Regions from separate parts of the Kitasatospora sp. NPDC051164 genome, predicted to be linked through region 3. Evidence: riboswitches for the same ligand, from Rfam matches in the RefSeq annotation. Region 3 holds a riboswitch; each other region holds the start of a gene.
The links. A riboswitch is a leader RNA that binds a small molecule or an ion and turns the genes downstream of it on or off. The one in region 3 is predicted to bind S-adenosylmethionine.
Positions count from the first base shown of each region.

Region 1: linked by a shared signal. The riboswitch ahead of thrC (threonine synthase) and the one ahead of ACIBEC_RS29060 (IclR family transcriptional regulator) in region 3 are both predicted to bind S-adenosylmethionine.
Region 2: linked by a shared signal. The riboswitch ahead of ACIBEC_RS07590 (aminotransferase class V-fold PLP-dependent enzyme) and the one ahead of ACIBEC_RS29060 (IclR family transcriptional regulator) in region 3 are both predicted to bind S-adenosylmethionine.

Region 1 is NZ_JBITFB010000009.1:1,835-8,905, forward strand. Features, by position in the region: gene ACIBEC_RS15100 (extracellular solute-binding protein) at 1-824, shown strand, start outside; gene ACIBEC_RS15105 (cupin domain-containing protein) at 909-1,259, opposite strand; gene ACIBEC_RS15110 (DUF3263 domain-containing protein) at 1,326-1,598, shown strand; gene otsB (trehalose-phosphatase) at 1,640-2,491, shown strand; gene ACIBEC_RS15120 (trehalose-6-phosphate synthase) at 2,478-3,944, opposite strand; gene ACIBEC_RS15125 (glucosyl-3-phosphoglycerate synthase) at 4,018-4,998, opposite strand; SAM riboswitch class I at 5,170-5,305, shown strand; gene thrC (threonine synthase) at 5,322-6,602, shown strand; gene ACIBEC_RS15135 (MoaD/ThiS family protein) at 6,643-6,921, shown strand.
Region 2 is NZ_JBITFB010000004.1:115,389-122,459, reverse strand. Features, by position in the region: gene ACIBEC_RS07615 (Rieske 2Fe-2S domain-containing protein) at 1-304, opposite strand, end outside; gene ACIBEC_RS07610 (c-type cytochrome) at 313-1,122, opposite strand; gene ACIBEC_RS07605 (heme-copper oxidase subunit III) at 1,311-1,931, opposite strand; gene ACIBEC_RS07600 (hypothetical protein) at 2,327-2,752, shown strand; gene trpD (anthranilate phosphoribosyltransferase) at 2,873-3,949, shown strand; SAM riboswitch class IV at 4,057-4,176, shown strand; gene ACIBEC_RS07590 (aminotransferase class V-fold PLP-dependent enzyme) at 4,229-5,593, shown strand; gene ACIBEC_RS07585 (Lrp/AsnC ligand binding domain-containing protein) at 5,607-5,888, opposite strand; gene ACIBEC_RS07580 (rhomboid family intramembrane serine protease) at 5,930-6,712, opposite strand; gene ACIBEC_RS07575 (hypothetical protein) at 6,915-7,071, shown strand, end outside.
Region 3 is NZ_JBITFB010000021.1:85,930-93,000, reverse strand. Features, by position in the region: gene ACIBEC_RS29065 (hypothetical protein) at 1-2,138, opposite strand, end outside; SAM riboswitch class I at 2,336-2,477, shown strand; gene ACIBEC_RS29060 (IclR family transcriptional regulator) at 2,678-3,391, shown strand; gene ACIBEC_RS29055 (threonine/serine exporter family protein) at 3,451-4,704, opposite strand; gene ACIBEC_RS29050 (molybdopterin-dependent oxidoreductase) at 4,772-5,755, opposite strand; gene ACIBEC_RS29045 (helix-turn-helix domain-containing protein) at 6,079-7,071, shown strand, end outside.

The DNA.
Region 1 (7,071 bases), on a different contig from region 3:
GGGTGCTCTTCTACAACAAGGCGATGTTCCGGCAGGCGGGGATCGCGCAGCCGCCCGCCACCTGGAGCGAGCTGAAGCAGGACGCGGAGAAGATCAAGGCCAAGGTGCCGGGGGTGACCCCGTACGGGCTTCCGCTGGGGCCGGAGGAGGCGCCGGCGGAGTCCATGCTGTGGACGCTGAGCGGTGGCGGGAGCATCTCCGACGACGTGGGCAACTACACCATCGACAGCGCCCAGAACCAGGCGACGTTCGGCTGGCTGAAGAGCAACCTGGTGAGCACCGGGCTGACGTACCCGGACCCGGGGAAGATGAACCGCACCCCGGTGTTCCAGGACTTCGCGGCCGGGAAGGTCGCGATGCTGAACGGGCATCCGACGCTGCTGCGGATGGCGACCACCGGGAACATCGAGTTCGGGACGGCGCCGATCCCGAAGAAGGACGGCGTGGGGCGGACCGGGAGCCTCGGGGTCGCGGACTGGATGATGGCGTTCAAGGCGAACGGGCACAAGAACGAGATCAAGAAGTTCCTGTCGTTCGTCTACACCAAGGACAACCAGCTGAAGTTCGACGAGCAGTACAACCTGCTGCCGGTCACCCAGGACGCCTTCGACCAGATGTCGACGGACCCGAAGCACACGGACCTCAAGCAGTTCGCGGTCGGGCTGACCAACGCGAGCTTCTACCCGTTCGGGGACCCGGCGTGGGGCGAGGTCAGCAACCGGATCAAGGCGGGGATCGGGCAGGCCGCGACGGGGGACCCGAAGGTGGTGCTCGGGGGGCTGCAGGACGCGGCGGTGCAGGAGGCGGCGCGGGTCCGCAAGTAGACCGTACGGAGGGCCCGGCCGGTGAGGCCCGGCCCCGGGGGTTCCCGGGCCGGGCCTCGACGTGTCTTCATGCAGAAGAGCCGCTCAGGGGAGCGTGATCGCGTAGGCCTTGCGGAGGGTCTCGTGGACCGTCCACGTGGTGCGGTCGCCCTCCCGCAGGACCGCGCAGTCGCCGGGGCCGACCTCCAGGGTCGGGCCGCCCTCGATCTCGATGGTGGCCCGGCCGCTGAGCACCACGAACATCTCGTCGGCCTCGACGTCGGTGACCACGCCGGGGGTGATCTGCCAGATGCCGCGCAGCTGACGGCCGTCGGCGGACTCGGCGAGGACCCTGCCGGTGACCTCGGGAGCGCCGGAGACGATCTGGGACGGGTCGAGCGGGTCGGGTTCGAGGTCGGCGGCGGGGATGTGCAGGGCGAAGCTGGGCGTGGTCATGGGGCGACGTTAGCGGCGGCGGGGGAGCGGTGGGGCGAGCAGTGTGTGTCGGGGTCGCGCGGGAGAATGACACTCCGTAGTGGCGGGCTCAGGCGTGTGGAGGTGGGTGCGGTGGGCGAGCTGAGTGCGCGGGACCGGGCGGTGCTGGCGCTGGAGGGGCGGCAGTGGCGGACGGCGGGCGCCAAGGAGCGGGCGATCCGCGAGGAGCTGGGCCTCTCCTCCACGCGGTACTACCAACTGCTGAACGCGCTGCTGGACCGGGAGGAGGCGCTGGCGCACGCGCCGGTGCTGGTGAACCGGCTGCGGCGGGTGCGGGCCGCCCGGAGGGAGGCGCGCTGAGCCGGGCGTTCCGCGCCGGGGCCGGGGGTATGTGCCCCGGTATGGGATTCGGTTTGGGATTCGAAGAGACGTGGGCGCCGGGCACCGAGGCCGGACGGGAGGGCGTGCGGGCGATCCTGCGGGCGCCCCGGGAGGCGGTGATCGGGCTGGACTTCGACGGGACGCTGGCGCCGATCGTCGCGGACCCGAGCCGGGCCAGGGCGCACCCGGGCGTGGCGGGGGCGCTGCGGGTGCTGGCGTCGTCGGTGCGGTCCGTGGTGGTGGTGACGGGGCGGCCGGCGCTGTTGGCGGTGGAGTACGGCGGGCTGGCCGGGGTGCCGGGGGTCGTGGTGCTGGGGCACTACGGGGCCGAGCGGTGGGAGGACGGCGAGGTGACGGCGCCGGAGGTGCACCCGGGGGTGGCGGGGGTGCGGGAGGTGTTGCCGGGCGTGCTGGCGCGGGCCGGGGCGCCGGCGGGGACGGGCGTGGAGGACAAAGGGCGCTCGGTGGCGGTGCACACGCGGCGGACGGCGGCGCCCGAGGAGGCGCTGGAGCTGCTGCGTGCGCCGGTGGGGGAGCTGGCGGCCGAGTACGGACTGGTGGTGGAGCCCGGGCGGCTGGTGCTGGAGCTGCGGCCGCCGGGGGTGGACAAGGGGGCGGCGCTGACCGGGTTCCTGCGGGAGCGGGGGGCCCGTTCGGTGCTGTACGCGGGGGACGACCTGGGGGACGTGGCGGCCTTCGCGGCGGTGGAGAAGCTGCGGGGCGAGGGCGTGGCCGGGCTGCTGGTGTGCAGCGGGGCGGTGGGGGACGCGCCGGTGCGCGAACTCGCCGACCGGGCGGACCTGGTGGTCCCGGGCCCGGCCGGCGTGGTGGCGCTGCTGGAATCGCTGGGGGAGGCGCTTACAGCGCGTTGAGCTGGTCGAGGAACCACTGCTGCGGGGGGAGTGCGGTGGCCGCCGCCGCGAGGCGCTTGGTGCGGTCGGCGCGCTCCTCCTCGGGCATGGTGAGGGCGGCGTGCAGGGCGTCGGCGGTGGCGATGACGTCGTACGGGTTGACCGTCAGGGCGTCGTCGGCGAGCTCCGCGTGGGCGCCCGCCTCCCGGGAGAGGACCAGGGCACAGCCGTGGTCGGAGACCACCGGGACTTCCTTGGCCACCAGGTTCATGCCGTCCCGGATGGGGTTGACCAGGGCCACGTCGGCCAGGCGGTAGGCGGCGAGGGAGCGCGGGAAGTCGTCGTTGACGTGCAGGATCAGCGGCTGCCAGGCGGGGGTGGCGAACTCGTCGTTGATCTCTTCCGCGAGGTCCTGGACGGCGGCCGTGTAGTTCCGGTACTCGGCCAGGTCGGTCCGGGACGGGTAGGCGAACGCGATGTGGACCACCCGGTCGTGCCACTCGGGGCGGGTGCGGAGCAGGTGCCGGTAGGCCTGGAGGCCGCGGACGATGTTCTTGCTCAGCTCGGTGCGGTCGACCCGGACGATGGTGCGGCGGTCGCCGACGGCTTCGCGCAGGGCGGCGAGGCGTTCGTCGACGTCGGGGCGGTGCGAGCGTTCGCGCAGGAAGTCGGCGTCGGCGCCGAGGGCGTGCACGCCGAGGCGGGTGGTGCGGCCGTCGAGGGTGACGGTGAGTGCCTCGTGGTCGACGGTGGCATCGAGGAGGTCCGCGCAGCAGGCGGCGAAGGCGCGGGCCCAGCGCTCGGTGAGGAAGCCGGCCCGGTCGGCGCCCAGGATGCCGGTGAGGACGGCGCGGGCGACGTCGTCGGGGAGCAGCCGGTAGTACTCGGGCGGGGCCCAGGGGGTGTGCGAGAAGTGGCCGATCCGCAGGTCGGGGCGGGCTGCGCGGAGCAGGGCCGGGGTGAGGGAGAGGTGGTAGTCCTGGACCAGGACCGCGGCGTTCGGGGCGGCTTCGGCCGCCAGGGCCTCGGCGAAGGCGGCGTTGTAGGCCCGGTAGGCGGCCCATTCGGTGCGGAAGGCGGCGTCGAAGGAGGGCGCGGTGGGGGTCGCGTAGAGCAGGTGGTGGACGAACCAGAGGGTGGAGTTGGCGACGCCGTTGTAGGCGCGGGCGAAGGTCTCGGGGTCGATGGCCAGCATCCGGACGGCCTGCCCGCCGACGTCGTGGCCGGCCAGGTCGAGGCGGCCGCGGGGGGCTTGCTCGGCGGCTCTGCGGTCCGCCTCCCCCAGGGCGGCGCAGACCCAGACCGCGTTCGGGTCGTCGATCGCGGAGAGGCCGGAGACCAGGCCCCCGCCGCCGCGCCGCAGGGTCAGCGTGCCGTCGTCGGCGGTGCTGAACGACACCGGTCCCCGGTTGGATGCCACCAGGACGGGGGCGGTGCCGGTCGCACTCGAACGTTCGGTCGTGAGATCGCCCATGGTTGGCATGTTGCCGTGGGTCAGGCGCGGCAAACCCGGGTCCCGTCCTCAGTTCCCCCGGGGCCGCCCTCGGTCAGTGGCGGATCGCGTATTCGGGGACGGTGTGCATCGGGGGGCGCTCCAGGGCGGTCACCGGGTGGGTGTGGGCAGTGAAGGCGCGGGTCTGCGGGTCGCGGGTGAACTGGGTGAGCTGCGGGAGGAGGAGGTCGGCGGAGGCCTTGAGCCGGTGGGCGCGGTCGAGGCGTTCGAGGGCGGTGCGGTAGATGGTGGCGGCCATCCGGCCGAGGGCCTGGCCGTCCTGGTGGCGGTGGTGCCGGACGCCGACGTCCACCTGGGCCAGGGCGTCCAGGCCTACCAGCTCCAACGCGTCGACCAGCAGGCCGAGTTCGACGCCGTAACCGGTGGGGAAGGGCAGTCGTTCGAGCAGGGAGCGGCGGGCCGCGTACTCGCCGCCGAGGGGCTGGACGAAACCGGCGAGTTCCGGCCAGTGGAGGTTGAGCAGGGGGCGGGCGACGAGTTCGGTGACGCGGCCGCCGCCGGCCGGGACGACGGCACCGGATTCCGTCTCGAGAGGACGGTCGTACATGGCCTTGACCAGCTGGATGGACTCGTCGGTCAGCAGGGGGCCGACGATGCCGGAGACGAAGGCCGGGTCGAACTCGCGCAGGTCGGCGTCCACGAAGCAGACGATGTCGCCGCGGGTGACCAGCAGCGAGCGCCAGAGCACCTCGCCCTTGCCGGCGGCGGCGGGCAGCCGGGGCAGGATGGCGTCGCGGTGCTCGACCCGGGCGCCGGCCTCGGCGGCGACGGCGGCGGTGGCGTCGGAGGAGCCGGAGTCGACCACGACGAGTTCGTCGACGAGCGGGAGGCGTTCCATCAGCTCGCGGCGGACGGTGCGGACGATGTCGCCGACGGTGGCCTCCTCGTCCAGGGCGGGGAGGACGACGCTGACCGTGCGCCCGGTGCGTTCCTTGGCCGCGAGGAGGGTGCGCACCGGCCGGTCGGCCGCGCTCCAGGAGCGGCGGCGCAGCCAGGACGCCGCCTGCGGAAGCAGCTCGGGAGTCGGTTCGGCGGGCACGGAAGTCTCCTCGGCGGGTGGGGTGGGACGGCTCATCTCGCGTGGCGGACGGTCCCGTTCAGGATTGACGCCTTCGGATACAGTCTTCGTACAGCGGCCGGACCTTCGCACGCCGGGGTCGCCGCTGAGTACCACCACAATTTCACAAGCTCATCCAGAGGGACTGAGGGAACGGCCCGTTGACGTCCCGGCAACCTTCTCGCGCGGCTGTTCTCGACAGGCCCCGGCGGGACAGGTGCCAATTCCGGCCTGTGGCGCGTCCGCGCCGCGGGGAAGATGAGGAGAGAGGCCTCGCCATCATGGCTATCGACACTGTCGCACCTGTTTCCGTGGACCTCGGCCCCGCCGTCGCGCTGTCCTGTCGGGAGTGCGGCACCCGATTCCCGCTCGGTCCCGACTTCGCGTGCCTGGAGTGCTTCGGCCCGCTGGAGATCGCCTACGAATTCGGCAGCGAGGGCGCCGAGGAGCTGCGCAAGCGGATCGAGGCCGGTCCGGCGTCCGTCTGGCGCTACGCGCCGCTGCTGCCGGTGCCGGCCGACGTGGCTTCCAAGCCCAACCTGAACCCGGGCTGGACCCCGCTGGTGAAGGCGGACAACCTGGGCCGGGAGCTCGGCTTCACCGCCCAGCTGCACATCAAGGACGACTCCGGGAACCCGACGCACTCCTTCAAGGACCGCGTGGTGGCCTGCGCCATCGAGGCCGCGCGGGCGTTCGGCTACACGACGCTGTCCTGCTCTTCCACCGGCAACCTGGCCGGCGCGGTGGGCGCGGCGGCCGCCCGGGCCGGGTTCCGGTCCTGCGTGTTCATCCCGCACGACCTGGAGCAGGGCAAGGTCGTCATGGCCGGGGTGTACGGCGGCGAGCTGGTCGGCATCGAGGGCAACTACGACGACGTGAACCGCTTCTGCTCGGAGCTGATCGGCGACCCGGCCGGCGAGGGCTGGGGCTTCGTCAACGTCAACCTGCGGCCGTACTACGGCGAGGGCTCCAAGACGCTGGCGTTCGAGATCTGCGAGCAGCTCGGCTGGCGGCTGCCGGAGCAGATCGTGATCCCGATCGCCTCGGGCTCGCAGCTGACGAAGATCGACAAGGGGCTGCAGGAGCTGATCAAGCTCGGCCTGGTCGAGGACCGGCCGTACCGGATCTTCGGCGCCCAGGCGGAGGGCTGCTCGCCGGTGTCGGCCGCCTTCAAGGCCGGCCGGGACGTGATCAAGCCGGTCAAGCCGGACACCATCGCCAAGTCGCTGGCGATCGGCAACCCGGCCGACGGCCCGTACGTGCTGGACATCGCCCGCCGGACGGGCGGCGCGGTGGAGGACGTCACGGATGCCGAGGTCGTGGCGGCGATCCGGCTGCTGGCGCGGACCGAGGGAATCTTCGCCGAGACCGCGGGCGGGGTGACCGTCGGCGTGCTGAAGAAGCTGGTCGAGACCGGACAGCTGGATCCGGCCAAGGAGACCGTCGCGATCAACACCGGCGACGGCCTGAAGACCCTGGACGCCGTCTCCGACGCCGGGATGACCGCCGTCATCCGCCCGACGCTGGACTCCTTCCGCGCCGCCGGCCTCGTGTCCGCCTGAACCACCTCCGCCCCGTGAGGCCCCACCCGCAAGGAGAGCCATGAGCGCCAACGTCCGCATCCCCACCATCCTGCGCACCTACACCGGCGGCGCCGCCGAGGTGACCGCCGAGGGCGTCACCCTGGCCGAGGTCATCGCCGACCTGGAGCAGAACCACGCGGGCATCTCCGCCCGCATCCTGGACGACGCCGGCAAGCTGCGCCGTTTCGTCAACGTCTACGTGAACGACGACGACGTGCGCTTCGCCGAGGGCCTGGCGACCGAGATCAAGGACGGCGCCAGCGTCTCGATCATCCCGGCGGTGGCCGGCGGCTGCTGAGCCGTGACGCCGGCTATTCGGCCGCCCGCCCGTACGGAATTCCGCTTTCCGTATGCGCGGGCGGCCGGTTGCATTCCGGCTGGAATATTTCCGAGTCGAGTCGGAGTAGAGTGTCGCTCGGCTGGGAACAGGGGTTCCCTTGCGGCCACC
Region 2 (7,071 bases), on a different contig from region 3:
TGAAGAGGGCGACGCCCAGGGTCAGGCCCAGCGCGAAGTTCATCGCGCTGACCTTGCCCAGCGGGAAGATGTAGACGATCTTGTCCGGGTCGATGGCCACGTACGAGGCGATGAAGCCGACGGTGGCGAGCATCGAGATCACGAACATCAGCGACACCTGGCGCTCGGCCCGCTGCGCGGCCCGCTCGTCGATGTCGGTGCGACGGGGCTCGTGGGCCGGCAGGCCCGGGTCGGCGAAGGGGTTGCCGTGGTCGGCGACCTCGCCGGCGGAGCCGTGCGACTCCGGGAGCTTCTCTTCTGACATGTCGTGGCTCATGACTTCTTGGCCTTGGTGGTGTGGGCGGCGACCCAGATCGCGACCGCGATGAGCGTGCCAAGACCGAAGATCCAGCCGAACAGGCCCTCGGTCACCGGACCGAGGCTGCCGAGCGTGAGACCGCCGGGGTTGGGCTCTTCGCTGGTGGTGTGGCGGACGAAGGCCACGATCTGCTTCTTCTGCTCCTCGGGCATGGTGGTGTCCGGGAACGACGGCATCTGCTGCGGGCCGGTCTGCATGGCCTCGTAGATGTGCTTGGCGTCCACGCCCTCCAGCGACGGGGCGTACTTGCCCTTGGTCAGGGCACCACCCTGGCCGGCGAAGTTGTGGCACTGGGCGCAGTTGGTGCGGAACAGCTCGCCACCCTTGGAGATGTCCTCCGGGTTGGTCGAGGTGTACTGCTCCTCCTTCGGGGTCACCGGGCCGGGACCGAGGGAGGCCACGAAGGCGGCGAGCTGGTCGATCTCGGCCTGCGTGTAGATGTTCTTCTTGCGCGGCACCTGGGCGCCGGGCTGCTGGGCCGGCATGCGGCCGGTACCGACCTGGAAGTCGACGGAGGCGGAGCCGACGCCGACCAGGCTGGGACCGTCACTGCCGCCCTGGCCGTTCAGGCCGTGACAGGAGGAGCAACCGACGGCGAAGAGCTTCTTGCCCTCATCGATCGCGAGCGACTGCGCGGCGACGTCGGCCTGCGCCTTGTCGGCGGGAGCGAACGCGGCGTACAGCCCCCCGGTTGCCGCCAGGGCGAGAAGTAGGACGACCAGCGCCGCCAATGGGTGGCGCCGTCGTGCGGAGAGCTTTTTCACGGAATAACCCCGGTGTCAGGATCTGGTCGACTGGTGGGTGCACCCGGCGGCCGGTCTGGCCGGCACGAGGCTGCCTGTCTAAGGGCTGCGCGCGCGGTCGGTCGGTGGGAGCGTCGGCACCGGCAGAAGCGGCCCGTCGCCGGTGAGGGCGGGGGCCGCAGCCGGTGGCCAGCGACCTGATCAGCTGGTTACTTGATCAGGTAGATGGTCGCGAACAGGCCGATCCACACGACGTCGACGAAGTGCCAGTAGTACGACACGACGATCGCGGCGGTGGCCTGCTCGTGCGTGAAGCGCTTGGCTGCGTACGTCCGTCCCAGGACCAGCAGGAAGGCGATCAGACCACCCGTCACGTGCAGGCCGTGGAAGCCGGTGGTCAGGTAGAACACCGTGCCGTACGGGTCGGAGGACAGCGACAGGCCGTCCTTCTTGACCAGCTCGGTGTACTCGAAGACCTGGCCGCCGATGAAGACCGCGCCCATCATGAACGTGATGATGAACCACATGCGGAGCTTCTTCACGTCACCGCGCTCGGCGGCGAACACGCCGAGCTGGCAGGTGAGCGAGGAGAGCACCAGGACGGTGGTGTTGACCGAGGAGAACGGCACGTTGAGGGCGTGAGCCTTCTCGGTCCAGAACTCGGCTCCCTTGACGGAGCGGAGCGTGAAGTACATCGCGAAGAGGGCCGCGAAGAACATCAACTCGGAACTGAGCCAGACGATCGTTCCGACGCTGACCATGTTCGGCCGGTTGACCGATCCGTGCGCGTGCCCGGTTTCTACTGCTGTTGCTGTCGCCACGACGGACATTATGTCGGTCCCTTATTCCGTCTTCACGCCGGGGGGTGTCCCTCGGAGTGTCCGGTGCGTGCGGTATGCCCGCTTGGGGGGCGACGGGGTGCCCGGATGGGGGCTGAGCAGCGGCGTGTCCCTTTTCTGACGGTTCCTCGGAGCAGCCTACGACCCCGTTGCCCGGCGCGTCGCCGCACGGCCGGAGTAGCCGCGGGAGGTAGGGGGAGAGGCCGGGGTCGGCCGTACGGGTGGACTGGGCGGGCCCGGGTGACGGGCCGTCCTCCAGGCGGGTGAGCCCAGGGCGCGGCGCCTTGAGCAGGAACGTGCGCGAGGGGCCCTCGGCGGAGGGTGATCGGGAGTAGCATCCGGATCAGGCGAACGTGGTCCGGATCACACTTGAGGGAGCAGGGTCCATGGCGTACACGACCGATGAGACGCTCACCGTCCTCGTCTACAGCGACGATCGCAACACCCGCGAGCAGGTGCTGACGGCGCTCGGCCGCCGGCCTGCCGAGGATCTTCCCGAGCTGTCCTACCTGGAGTGCGCGACCACCCCCGCGGTGCTCAAGGCACTGGAGAAGGGTGGCGTGGACCTCTGCGTGCTGGACGGCGAGGCGGTCCCGGCCGGCGGGCTGGGGCTCGGGCGCCAGTTGAAGGACGAGATCTACGGCTGCCCGCCGGTGCTGGTGCTGATCGGCCGGCCGCAGGACTCCTGGCTCGCCGCCTGGAGCCGGGCCGATGCCGCGATCTCCCGACCGGTGGACCCGGTGGCGCTGGCCGAGGCGGTCGCCACCCTGCTGCGGGCACGGCTGGCGAAGCGGGCTCCGGCCGGCCGCTGAGCGGCGGTGTCTCAGTACTAGAGAAGACAGGGCCGTAGGCGCCCCGCCGCTGGATAGGCTGGCTCCCAACCGTACGGACGTCCCCCGGAGCGGGGGAACCGACAACAGCTGGAGTCAGCCATGGTGAACGTGAACCCTGCGAACGGCGGTAGCGACCCCGCGCAGGTGGTCCGCTCCTGGCCGGACATCCTGGCGGCGCTGTTGCGGGGGGAGGACCTCGACCGCTCGGCCACCGCGTGGGCCATGGACCGGATCATGAGCGGCGAGGCGTCCCCCGCCCAGGTGGCCGGCTTCATGATCGCGCTGCGGGCCAAGGGCGAGACGGTCGACGAGGTCACCGGTCTGGTGGACGCGATGTACGCGCACGCCGAACCGCTGGAGATCCCCGGCCCGGCGGTGGACATCGTCGGCACCGGCGGCGACCGGGCGAAGACCGTCAACATCTCCACGATGTCGGCGATCGTCGCGGCGGCCGCCGGCGCCAAGGTGGTCAAGCACGGCAACCGGGCCGCCTCCTCGTCCACCGGGTCCTCGGACGTGCTGGCGAAGCTCGGCGTGGCGCTGGACCTCTCCGCCCGGCGGGTCGCCCAGGTCGCCGAGGAGGTCGGACTCACCTTCTGCTTCGCGGCGAAGTTCCACCCCTCGATGCGGCACGCCGCCACCGCCCGGCGCGACCTCGGGGTGCCGACGGCCTTCAACATCCTCGGCCCGCTGACCAACCCGGCCAAGGTCACCTCCCACGCCATCGGCTGCTTCGACACGCGGCTGGCCGGGCTCATCGCCGGCGTGCTCGCCCGGCGCGGCTCGACGGCGCTGGTCTTCCGCGGCGACGACGGGCTGGACGAGCTGACCATCACCACCACCTCGCGGGTGTGGGTGGTGCGCGACGGGGTGGTCACCGAGACCTCCTTCGACCCGCGGGAGGTCGGCATCGAACTGGTCGGCATCGAGACGCTGCGCGGCGGGGACCCCGCCTACAACGCCGAGGTCGCGCGCCGGCTGCTGGCGGGCGAGCGCGGGCCGGTGCGGGACGCCGTCCTGCTGAACACGGCGGCGGCGCTGGTCGCGCTCGACCTGGGCGACGCGCCGCTGGTGGAGCAGCTCGCGGCGGGCATGGCGCGGGCGGCGGAGGCCATCGACTCGGGCGCCGCGCAGGACCTGCTGCGGCGCTGGTCGGAGGCCACCAGCCGGAGCTGAAGCGGTAGTTGGGAGCCCGTGCCGGTACGCCGGCGCGGGCTCCCCGGCTGTCCGGATGGTGGATGCCCGTTTGACCACCCGCTGGACCCGACCTAGAGTCTTCGGCAGGTCATGAGTGACAGCGCCAAAGCCCCAGCTTGCTGTCCGGCAACCCTCCGTCCGTGGCGGGGTGCCCTGGGTGAGGACCGGGTCGCCACGGCAAACCGTCCGTGCGGCAAGCGCGGACGCCCGACGACTTGGCACTCCCGGGGTCCCATACCCCCGAAGGAGTGCATCCTCATGTCTCTCTCCACCGAGATCGGCACCCCCCTCGCGGTCCTCGGCGCCGACGTCCAGGTCCCGCTCGCCAGCGGTGACAAGGTCGGCTACGCGGCGCTCGACTACGCGGCCAGCGCGCCGGCGCTGCAGCGGGTGTGGGACGACGTCGCCGCCTACGCGCCGTACTACGGCAGCGTGCACCGCGGGGCCGGGTACCTCTCGCAGCTGTCCACCGACCTCTTCGAGCAGAGCCGCCGCACCGTCGCCGAGTTCCTCGACCTGCGCGAGGGCGACCAGGTGGTCTTCACCCGGGCCACCACCGACTCGCTCAACCTGCTCGCCGCCGCCGTTCCGGCCGGCACCCGGGTGTTCGCCTTCGAGACCGAGCACCACGCCTCGCTGCTGCCCTGGGCGCACGCCGGACTGGGCGTCACCTACCTGCGCGCGCCGCGCTCGCGGGCCGAGGCGGTGGCCGCCCTGGACGCCGCGCTCACCGAGGCGCCCGAGGGCCCCAAGCTGCTCTGCGTCACCGGCGCCTCCAACGTGACCGGCGAGCTGTGGCCGGTCGCCGAGCTGACCGAGACCGCGCACCGGAACGGTGCCCGGGTGGTGCTGGACGCCGCCCAGCTGGCCCCGCACCACCGGGTCTCGGTGCGCGAGCTGGACGTCGACTGGATCGCCTTCTCCGGCCACAAGATCTACGCGCCGTTCGGCGCCGGGGTGCTGGCCGGCCGGGCGGACTGGCTGGACGCGGCCGAGCCGTACCTGGCCGGCGGCGGAGCGACCCGCACGGTGGCTCGGGAGACGGACGGCTCGGTGGCCGTGCAGTGGCACACCGGCCCGGCCCGGCACGAGGCCGGTTCGCCGAACGTCATCGGCGCCTACGCGATCGCCTCGGCCTGCCGGGCGCTGAGCGAGGCCGGCTTCGACGCGCTGGAGGCCCGCGAGCGGCAGCTGGTCGACCGGCTGACTGCGGGGCTGGCGCGGATCCCCCAGGTCAAGGTGCTGAACCTGTTCGGCGCCGGCTCCGCCCGGGTGGGCGTGCTGTCCTTCGTCGTCCGGGGCTGGAACAGCTCGCACTTCTCGGCCGCGCTGTCCGCCGAGTACGGCATCGGGGTGCGCGACGGCCTGTTCTGCGCCCACCCGCTGGTGCGGACCCTGCTCGGTGACGAGGACACCCCGCCGTCGGAGTGCGGTGCGCCGGAGCCCTCGCTGCCGGGTGAGCGCAGCCTGAACGCGATCCGGGTGAGCTTCGGCGCCGGGACGCCGGACGAGCACATCGACCGCTTCCTGACCGCCGTTCGGGAGCTGGTCACGGACGGCGCGGCCTGGAACTACCGCAACGAGGGCGGGCGTTGCGTCGTGGACACCCGCCGGGAGGGCTGAGGCCCCGGCCCCGCTACTCGTCCAGGCCGAGGGCGAAGGCGGCTTCCAGGTCGTGCTGGGAGTAGGTGCGGAAGGCGATCTGGGTCTCGGTGTGGGCCACGCCCGGGACCTTGTTGAGCCGGCCCGGGATGACCTCGGCCAGGTCGTCGTGGCGGCGCACCCGGACCATCGCCACCAGGTCGTATCCGCCGGTCACCGAGTAGACCTCGCTGACGCCCTCGATGGCGGCGATGGCCTCGGCGATCTCCGGGATGCGGTCGACACTGGTCTTGATCAGGACGATGGCGGTGATCACTGTTCGGGCTCCTTTGTGGGGTGCCGCCAGCGTATCGGGCGTCAGCCGGGTCGTCGCGAGGGGTGGCGAACCACCGTGCAGGTGTAGAGGAAGCCGGCCGAGAAGCCGATCACGTGGACCAGGTAGGCCACCCCCGGGCCCGCCGAATGCACCGACCACCACTGCAGGGCGAACCAGAGGCCGAGCACCAGCCAGGCCGGGAAGCGCAGCGGCAGGAAGAACAACAGCGGGACGAGGGTGGTCACCCGGGCGCGCGGGTGCAGGCGCAGATAGGCGCCCAGGACGGCCGAGATCGCGCCGGAGGCTCCGATGAGCACCCGGGTGGAATCCGGCGCGTGCGCCTCGGCGAGCGCGAAGCCGTACGTGGCCAGGCTGCCGGCCGCCAGGTAGAAGACGGCGTACCGGGCCCGACCCAGCCGCCGTTCGACGGTCGGGCCGAAGACGTGGAGGAAGAGCAGGTTGCCGAGCAGGTGCAGCCAGCCGGCGTGCAGGAAGAGGCCGGTGAGGGCGGACAGCGCCGGGTGCTTGCCCGGGGTCGGGGCGGCCGGGCAGCCGGGGACCGGGTCGGGGGCCTCCGTCAACTGCGCGGCGGTCAGCGGCCGCCCGGTCAGCAGTTCGGCCGGGACGGCGCCCCAGCGCTGCTCGTACCGCTGCTCCGCGCAGACCCGGGCCTGGCCGGGGCCGTACAGCGGATTGAGTCCGGCGGCCGGGCCGAGCAGGAAGACCAGGGTGTTGACCGCGATCAGGGCGTAGGTGACCGCCGGGGCGGCCGCCTCCGGCCGGCCGCCCCGCTCGGCGGTGTGGTCGGGGGCCGCGAGCGCCATGCGGCCAAGCATCCCTCCGGGCGCCGCAGGTGACACGGCGGTTTACGGCAGGTGGACTAGCCCCGCTATTCCGCTGACCGGTGGTCGCGATGGTTGCCCCAGGCAATAGGCTTGGGGCGGGCAATCCCGCCTCCCGCCGCCGATGCCGGGGCTCCGGGGGGAGCGCCTGGCCCACGCAGGGACCACCCGAGAGGACCCCCCGATGACCGTCCCCGCCCTGACCGCCGAGACGCGCTGGCGCTGCACGCTGTGCGGCAACCTCACCCGGTTCGATGTCACCCGCAGCGCGCGGGTCACCGAGTTCCTGCACTTCGACCTGGCCGGCGACTCCAAGGTCGAGGAGACCGAGGTGCTGAGCG
Region 3 (7,071 bases):
AAGCCGAGCGGGCAGATGGTCCTGCGGCTGAGGACGCCGGAGCGGTCCGGGCGGCGGCAGGAGCAGGTCCCGGTTTCGAGGGCGTGCTGCCAGCCGTCGCAGAGCTTGGCGGTGTCGGCGGGATACCCGTAGTCGTAGACGAACTCCAGCGGCCAGAGTTCGGCCGTCTCGGCCGACACCAGCTGGAGCGACGCGGCGTCCTTCAAACCGCTGCACCCCTGCTGCTCCAACTGCTGGTAGAGGGAGCTGCCCTGCTGGGCGAGGCCGCGGAGCAGGGCGACCGGTGTGGGTGAGCCGGGGCCGGGGCCGGGGCCGGTGGCGGGGCCGGTGGCGGCGGCGTCCTCGTTCACGGACTGGTTGAGCAGGCCCCGGATTCCGGCCCGGAACCGGTCGAGATCCGGGATCCGCACCGGGCCGTTCTCGCCGGTGCCGACCACCAGGACCTCGTCGCTCACGATCCGGATCGTCGCCGAGCGGGCGTCGGTTGCCGCGCTGTCGGCCGCGTCGCCCGCGCCCGCGCCCGCGCTCGCGTCGGTGTCGGTGTCGTCGTGCCGACTCGGCGGTTCGGCGAGCGAGTCGTACGCTTCGCCGTTGATCGCGATCTCCCGCCCGTCCACGGGGTCGTCGGACGCCGCGACCGGGCCGCTGATCACCAGCCGCTGCAGCTGGCGCTTGCGGTAGTAGACGCGCGCGGTGCACCGGATCTCCCGCTCCTGGGCGCCGACCGTCACCGGGAAGACGGCCTCGCTGGAGGCGCCCCGCCGGGGCAGGAAGACCTCCACGGGCTCGTGGAGGAGTGCCTGGTCCCGCTCCTCGTCGAAGGTGACCGTGAGGCGCGCCGCCCCGCCCCGGAACTCCAGGCCCTGCTCGGGGAACGCGGACGCCATCTGGTGCCACTCGGCGCTGTGCGGACCCACCCGGAGGTGGATCTCGTTCACCGCGCCGGCGTGGAAGGCGTGCAGGAGCCGGTTGCCCGTCTGCTGGTCGCTGACGAGTGCCTGGAGGTAGCGGTCGTTGGTCACGCCGGGCGCCGCTCCGGCCTGGCGGACCTCCCGGACGGCGTCGGCCACGACCCCGCCGAGTCGTATCCCGTTGAACCGGACGCCTGCGGCCGCGCGGCGGATCCGGTCGGTGAGGGCCGCGAGCGGCGGCCGCCGGTCGGAGAGACGGAGGTCGTCCGCCGCTTGCCCGCCGAGGCCACCGGCGTACGGCTCGGCCGAGCCACCGGCCGGCAGCTCGGCCGGCTCGACCGGGGGTGGCGGCACCGCGGGGGCCGGGGGTGGCTCGACCGCGGCCGCCAGGCCCTCGGCCACCGCGTGGTGCTCGGCGAGCCCGGGGTGGGCCACCGTCAGCCAGGAGCCGGCGCGGCCGGCCGCTTCGTCCAGGGCGAGGTTCTCGGAGAGATGGCGGACGAACCGGTCGAGCCAGTCGACCGCGCCGGTCGCCGAGAGGTCCGCGACGACCCAGCCGGAGGCGTCGAGCCTACGCGCGGCCGCGTCGAGTTGGGCCAGCTGGTGCGGGTCGGGCGGCTGTGGGGCGCACCAGGCCAGGCAGACGGCGCTGAGGCCGCCGCCGACCGTCAGCGCGTCGAACTCGGCGGCGCCGGAGACGGCCAGCACGTCGCAGTCCCCGTCCTGCTCGCCGAGGGTGTACACGTCGATGACCGGAGCTACCTCCGCGTCGTGGTCCAGCACGGCGAACAGGCCCTCGGCGGCCTCCGTCGTGACGGCGCAGAGGCGCAGCGGCCACTGCCAGCGGGGCTCCGGCTCCAGGGTGTCGTCCGCGATGAAGACCGCGCCGACCGCGGGACGGGCCTCGGCCAGGCGCGTCGCCAGCGCGTGCCGGCTCCGGTGGGGCACCCCGTACAGCGTGAGTCGCACCGGTCCGGCCGCGCTGCCCGCGGCCTCGAACCAGCTGTAGCCCAGTTTCACCTGCAGCCAGCTGTCCTCCGCGAGCCGCGACAGGAGGTCGGGGGACCAGTGCCACTGCCACGGCTGCGCGGAGTCCGGCAGGTCGCCTGGGTCGACGAAGTCGTTGTAGCCCCGCGATCCCGCCCCGGCCGCGACCGGCGGGTCCAGCACGCCCGCGACGGCGAGGGCCTCCGGGGCGATGGAGCGGATCTCGTTCAGCTGTGTCATGGGAGACCTCTGGAGTGTCTCCGGGGGGAGGTCGGCCACCGCTCAGGCCGGAACTCCCGACTCCTCCACTCTCCCACGAATCGGGCCCACCGGAGGGCCCGCCGGGGAAGGCCCGGTCGGCGGGCCGCCCGCCGCTGCCTGCGCGTGAGGGGTGGAGGTTTGACGTGCTGCCCGGGGAGTCTTGTATGGTTCCTCGCGAATCATCCAGAGGGGTGGAGGGACCGGCCCTACGAAGCCCCGGCAACTCCCCGGTCGACCGGCGTCCGAAGTACGCGCCGTGCCGTCCGGGATCAGTGCCAACTCCGGCCTGTCGCCACTGTGGCGCGGGAAAGATGAGGAGACACGGTGCTCTCTGTGCTGTCCTTCGCCCGGGCGCTTCCCGCCCCGGCCCTTTCGCGTACCCGTCTCGTGCCCGGCGCAGGCAATCGGCCGACTTCTTCTCCGGCCTGTCCTCGCTGACCACCCCCGCTCCCCGCCCGGAGCCTCCGTGAGCAGCGCCGACCCGCCGCTCACGGGATTTGAGACGGAGTATCCATTCCATGGACAACACGAGCGGCGTCGGTGTGCTCGACAAGGTCACCTCGATCCTTGCCACCCTGGAGGCCGGTCCCGCCACCCTGGCCGGACTCGTCGCCGCCACCGGCCTGGCGCGGCCCACCGCCCACCGGATCGCCGTGGCACTCGAACACCACCGCCTGGTCACCAGGGACATGCAGGGCCGGTTCATCCTCGGCCCGCGCGTCTCCGAGCTGTCGGCGGCCGCCGGCGAGGACCGCCTGCTGGCCGCCGCCGGCTCGGTCCTGACCCACCTGCGCGACGTCACCGGCGAGAGCGCCCAGCTCTACCGCAGACAGGGCGAGGTCCGGATCTGCGTGGCCGCCGCCGAGCGGCTCTCCGGCCTGCGCGACACCGTTCCGGTGGGCATCACCCTCCCCATGAAGGTCGGCTCCGCCGCCCAGGTCCTGCTCGCCTGGGAGGAACCCGAACGCCTCCACCGCGGCCTGCAGGGCGCCCGCTTCACCGCCACCGCGCTCAGCGGCGTACGGCGCCGCGGCTGGGCCCAGTCCATCGGCGAACGTGAACTCGGGGTCGCCTCCGTGTCCGCGCCCGTCCGCGGCCCGTCCAACCGGGTCGTCGCCGCGGTCTCGGTCTCCGGTCCGATCGAACGGCTCACCCGCCACCCCGGTGCCCAGCTCTCCCAGGCCGTCACCGAGGCGGCGCACCGCCTCACCGAAGCGCTACGCCACTCCTGACCGGGTTCGTCGGCCGCTCCTCCTCGCCCCGCTCCTCCCCGTCCCTCCCGCCGCCCGGCTCACGCCCGAGGCTGCAGGACGGGGAGGGAGGGGCGGGGGATCCGGCTGATCACCGAGCCGATCAGGGTGCCGATCGACACCCCGAACACCGCCGACACGGCCGCCAGCACCGGCTGCGCGCCGTTGCCGACCTCGATCTGCGCGGTGTTCAACAGGCCGAAGGAGCCCGGCACCACGATCCAGAACGCCGGAAGGTAGAGCACCTGCCAGAGCGGACCGCCCGGCACCCAGTGCACCAGGGTGGCCGCGACCGCGGCGGAGACCGCCCCGGCCAGGCCGCCGATCGCCGCGCCGTGCACCGATCCCACCACCACCTGGACGGTGACGCTGACCGCGATCACCGCGACGATCCACGGGATCGCCGAGGGCGGCGTGTTGACGTTGACCACCACACCGGCCACGGCGATCGCCAGACCCAGCCCGATCACCCACCAACTCGGCTTGACCACCTGCACATTGGCCAGCGCCGTGGCCGGCATGCCGATCGCGCTCGCGGCCGCCGCCACCCCGGCGAGGAACAGCGCCAGCTGCACCGCGCCGGACACCAGCCGGGCCGTACCCGCGCTGGCCGCACCCGCGGCGATCTCCGACAACCCGGTGACCAGCAGCCCGCCCGGCAGCAGGATCGCCAGCGTTGCCACGATCGTCCGCAACGAGCCGTCCAGCAGCGAGGCCCGCGCGAGCGACAGGACCAGCAGTGCGACCAGGAACCCGGCTGTGACGGGCAGCAGCGGCCGCAGGTACGGCAACCGCCGTGCGAGCACGGTCAGCCCCGCCACGACCAACGATCCGAGCCCGGCCGCCAGCACGTTCGCCGCGACCGGCTGCAGGAAGAGGCAGACCCCCACCCCGACCGGCAGCGCCCCGAGGTCCGCCACCCACGCCGGCCAGCGGGCCGGCGCCCGCCGGATCCCGTCCAGCTCGGCGAGCGCCCGGGGCCCGTCGAGCTCACCCGCGCGCAGCCGGTGCACCAGATGGAGGACGGCGGCCGTCTGCTCGAACCGCAGCGCGGCGCCGACCGGCTGGAACCGGGTGGCCTCGTCCGCGCCCAGGGCGACGAACAGCCCGTTGGTCAGGGCCGCGACCCGCGCCTGCGGAGCCCCCAGCGCCCGCCCCAGCCCGCGGAGCTCCTCCTCGACCTCATGGACGGGCAGACCGCCGCCCAACAGGGCCTCACCCAGTTCGAGCAGCAGCCGCAGGAGCGGGTCGGGCGGGGCGCCGGCGCCCTGGACCGATGGAGACTTGCTAAACATGGCAGGTATCGTCCCATCCCGCCCGGTTCGGTCCGCCTGTGCCCCGGTCTGTGCGCTTCCCCAGCGATCACCGCCCGGCCGGGCGCGCGCCGACCCCGGCGGACTCCCGCGCCTCGGCCACCACGTGCACCTCGTGGACGGCGTTCCGGTCCCCGGTGAGCGGCTGGACCCGCCCGGCGGAGTCGGTGGCCCGGCAGCGGACGCGGTGCGGGCCCGGGGCGAGGTCGCACCGCAGGCGGAAGCGCTGCCAGGTGGGGTCGGGGCCGCGCCCGTCCAGGGCGGCGGGCTGCCAGTCGGCGTCGTCCACGGCGACCTCGACGGCCGTCACCTCGGTGGAACTCCAGGCGTAGCCCGCCACTTCACAGCTCCCGGCCGGAACGGACTGCCCGTCCCGCAGGGTGAGCAGCTTGCTGCTGACGTCCTTCTCGCGGACCGGCTGAGCCTCGCTCTCGCCGGGCAGCGTGCGGACGTACAGGCGGGTGGTGAAGAGGTGCTCGGGGCGGTCGGCGGCCAGCACGATCCTGGTCAGCCACTTGACCGAGTTGGTGCCGAACATCCGCGGCGCCACCGCCCGCAGCGGGTACCCGTGGTCGGGGGGCAGCGGCTCGCCGTTCATGGTGTGCGCGAGGAACACCTCGGAGCCCGCCTGGTCGAGGGGCAGGTCCTTGAGGTAGTTCACGCCGCTCTCGCCCGCGAAGGCGCCGTGGTCGGCGCCCTCCAGCCAGACGTGCCGGGCCTCCGGGCGCGGACCGGCGAGGTCCAGCACGGCGGCGAGCGGGACGCCGACCCACTCCACGTTGGTGACGGCGCGGGTCGGCACGTGGGGGCGCAGCGGGTTGCCGAAGCACTCGTGGACGGCGGTGAAGCGGGTCTGTGGCAGGCCCCGGAGCGCGTGCAGGTCGAGCCGCAGGGGCCGCTCGACCAGGCCCTCGACGGTGAGCGAGAAGGTCGCCGCCTCGAGCCGCGGGTGCGGCCCGAGGTGGTTGCGGATGAAGACGTCCTCGACCGGGGTGATGAAGAGGTCGGGCGTCTCCGGGTCTGTCCTGAACATGCGTCACACTCTCGGATCGGCAGCGTTGTCACCGGGACCGACCGTACAAGGAGGGACTGACAGTCGGGCGGGATGTGAGGCCGGGGTGAAGGTCGCGGGTGGGGCCGGTGATCGATCGTTGATCGGGCGTAGACGGCGAGCCTGGAGCATCGGGAACCGGAGGGAACCGGTTCGGAGGCCACAGCCTGACCACCGGGGCTCGTACGGCCGAACCACGGGCCGCGCGGGTGCCCAGTGCTGCTGCCGCCGCCGGCCCGACCTCAGGAGCAGTCCGGACCACGAAGGGCAGACGAGGCATGGACGGCGGGCAATCGGTGCAAGCGGTGAGAACGGCGGCGGGCTTCGGCGAGCTGCTGCGGCTACGGCGCGAGCGGATCGGGCTGACGCAGCAGTGCCTGGCCGACCACGCGACCCTCAGTGTGCGGGCGATCCGGGACATGGAGAGCGGCCGGGTGCGCCGGCCCCGCAACGAGACCGTCCGGCTGCTGGCGGACGCGCTGCGGCTGGAAGGCCGCAGCCGGACGGACTTCGAGGAGGCCGCCCGCCGGCACCAGCTCGCCGCCGAGTCGGTGGCCGAGCCGGCCGCCCCGCCGGTGCCGCGCGGGGCGATCGTCGGCCGGGAGATGGAGACCGAGGTACTGGCCGACGCCTTCGCCGTGCACGGGGACCGGCTGGTCTCGCTGGTGGGACTCGGCGGGGTGGGCAAGACCCGGCTCGCGCTGGAGGTGGCCCGCCGGCTGCACCTGTCCGCCCGCTGGTCGGTGCGGTGGGTGGACTGCGGCGGTGGCCCGCAGCCCTGGCGCGGCCTGCTGGAGGACATCGTCCGGCACATCGGCGACCGGCCCGCCCTGCTGGTGCTGGACGGCGCCGACGGCGGGGTGGACGCCGGGCAGTTGGACGGGCTGTTCCACCACTGCCCCGGGCTGCGGGTGCTGATCACCGCCCGGGAGGCCCGGCCGCTGCCCGGAGGCCAGGTCATCCCGCTCGCGCCGCTGCCCGTCCCGGCCCCCGAACTCGACACCGATCCGGAGGCATTGGCGCAGGTCGGCGCCGTCCGGCTGCTGCTCTCGCACCTGTGCCGGCTGCGCCCCGGCTACACCCTGGAGCGCTCCGAGGCGCCCGCGGTCGCCGAGCTCTGCCGCCACCTGGACGGCCTGCCGGGCGCGTTGGAGCGCGCGGCGGGGTGGGCGCTGGTGCAGTCCACCGCCCAGCTGGTGGCCCGGCTGGGGGCCGTCCCGTTCACGCTCGCGGCGCCGCCGCTGGTGTTCGGCGCGCGCGGTGACGTGCGGGACGAGGTGGAGCCGGCCATCCGGACA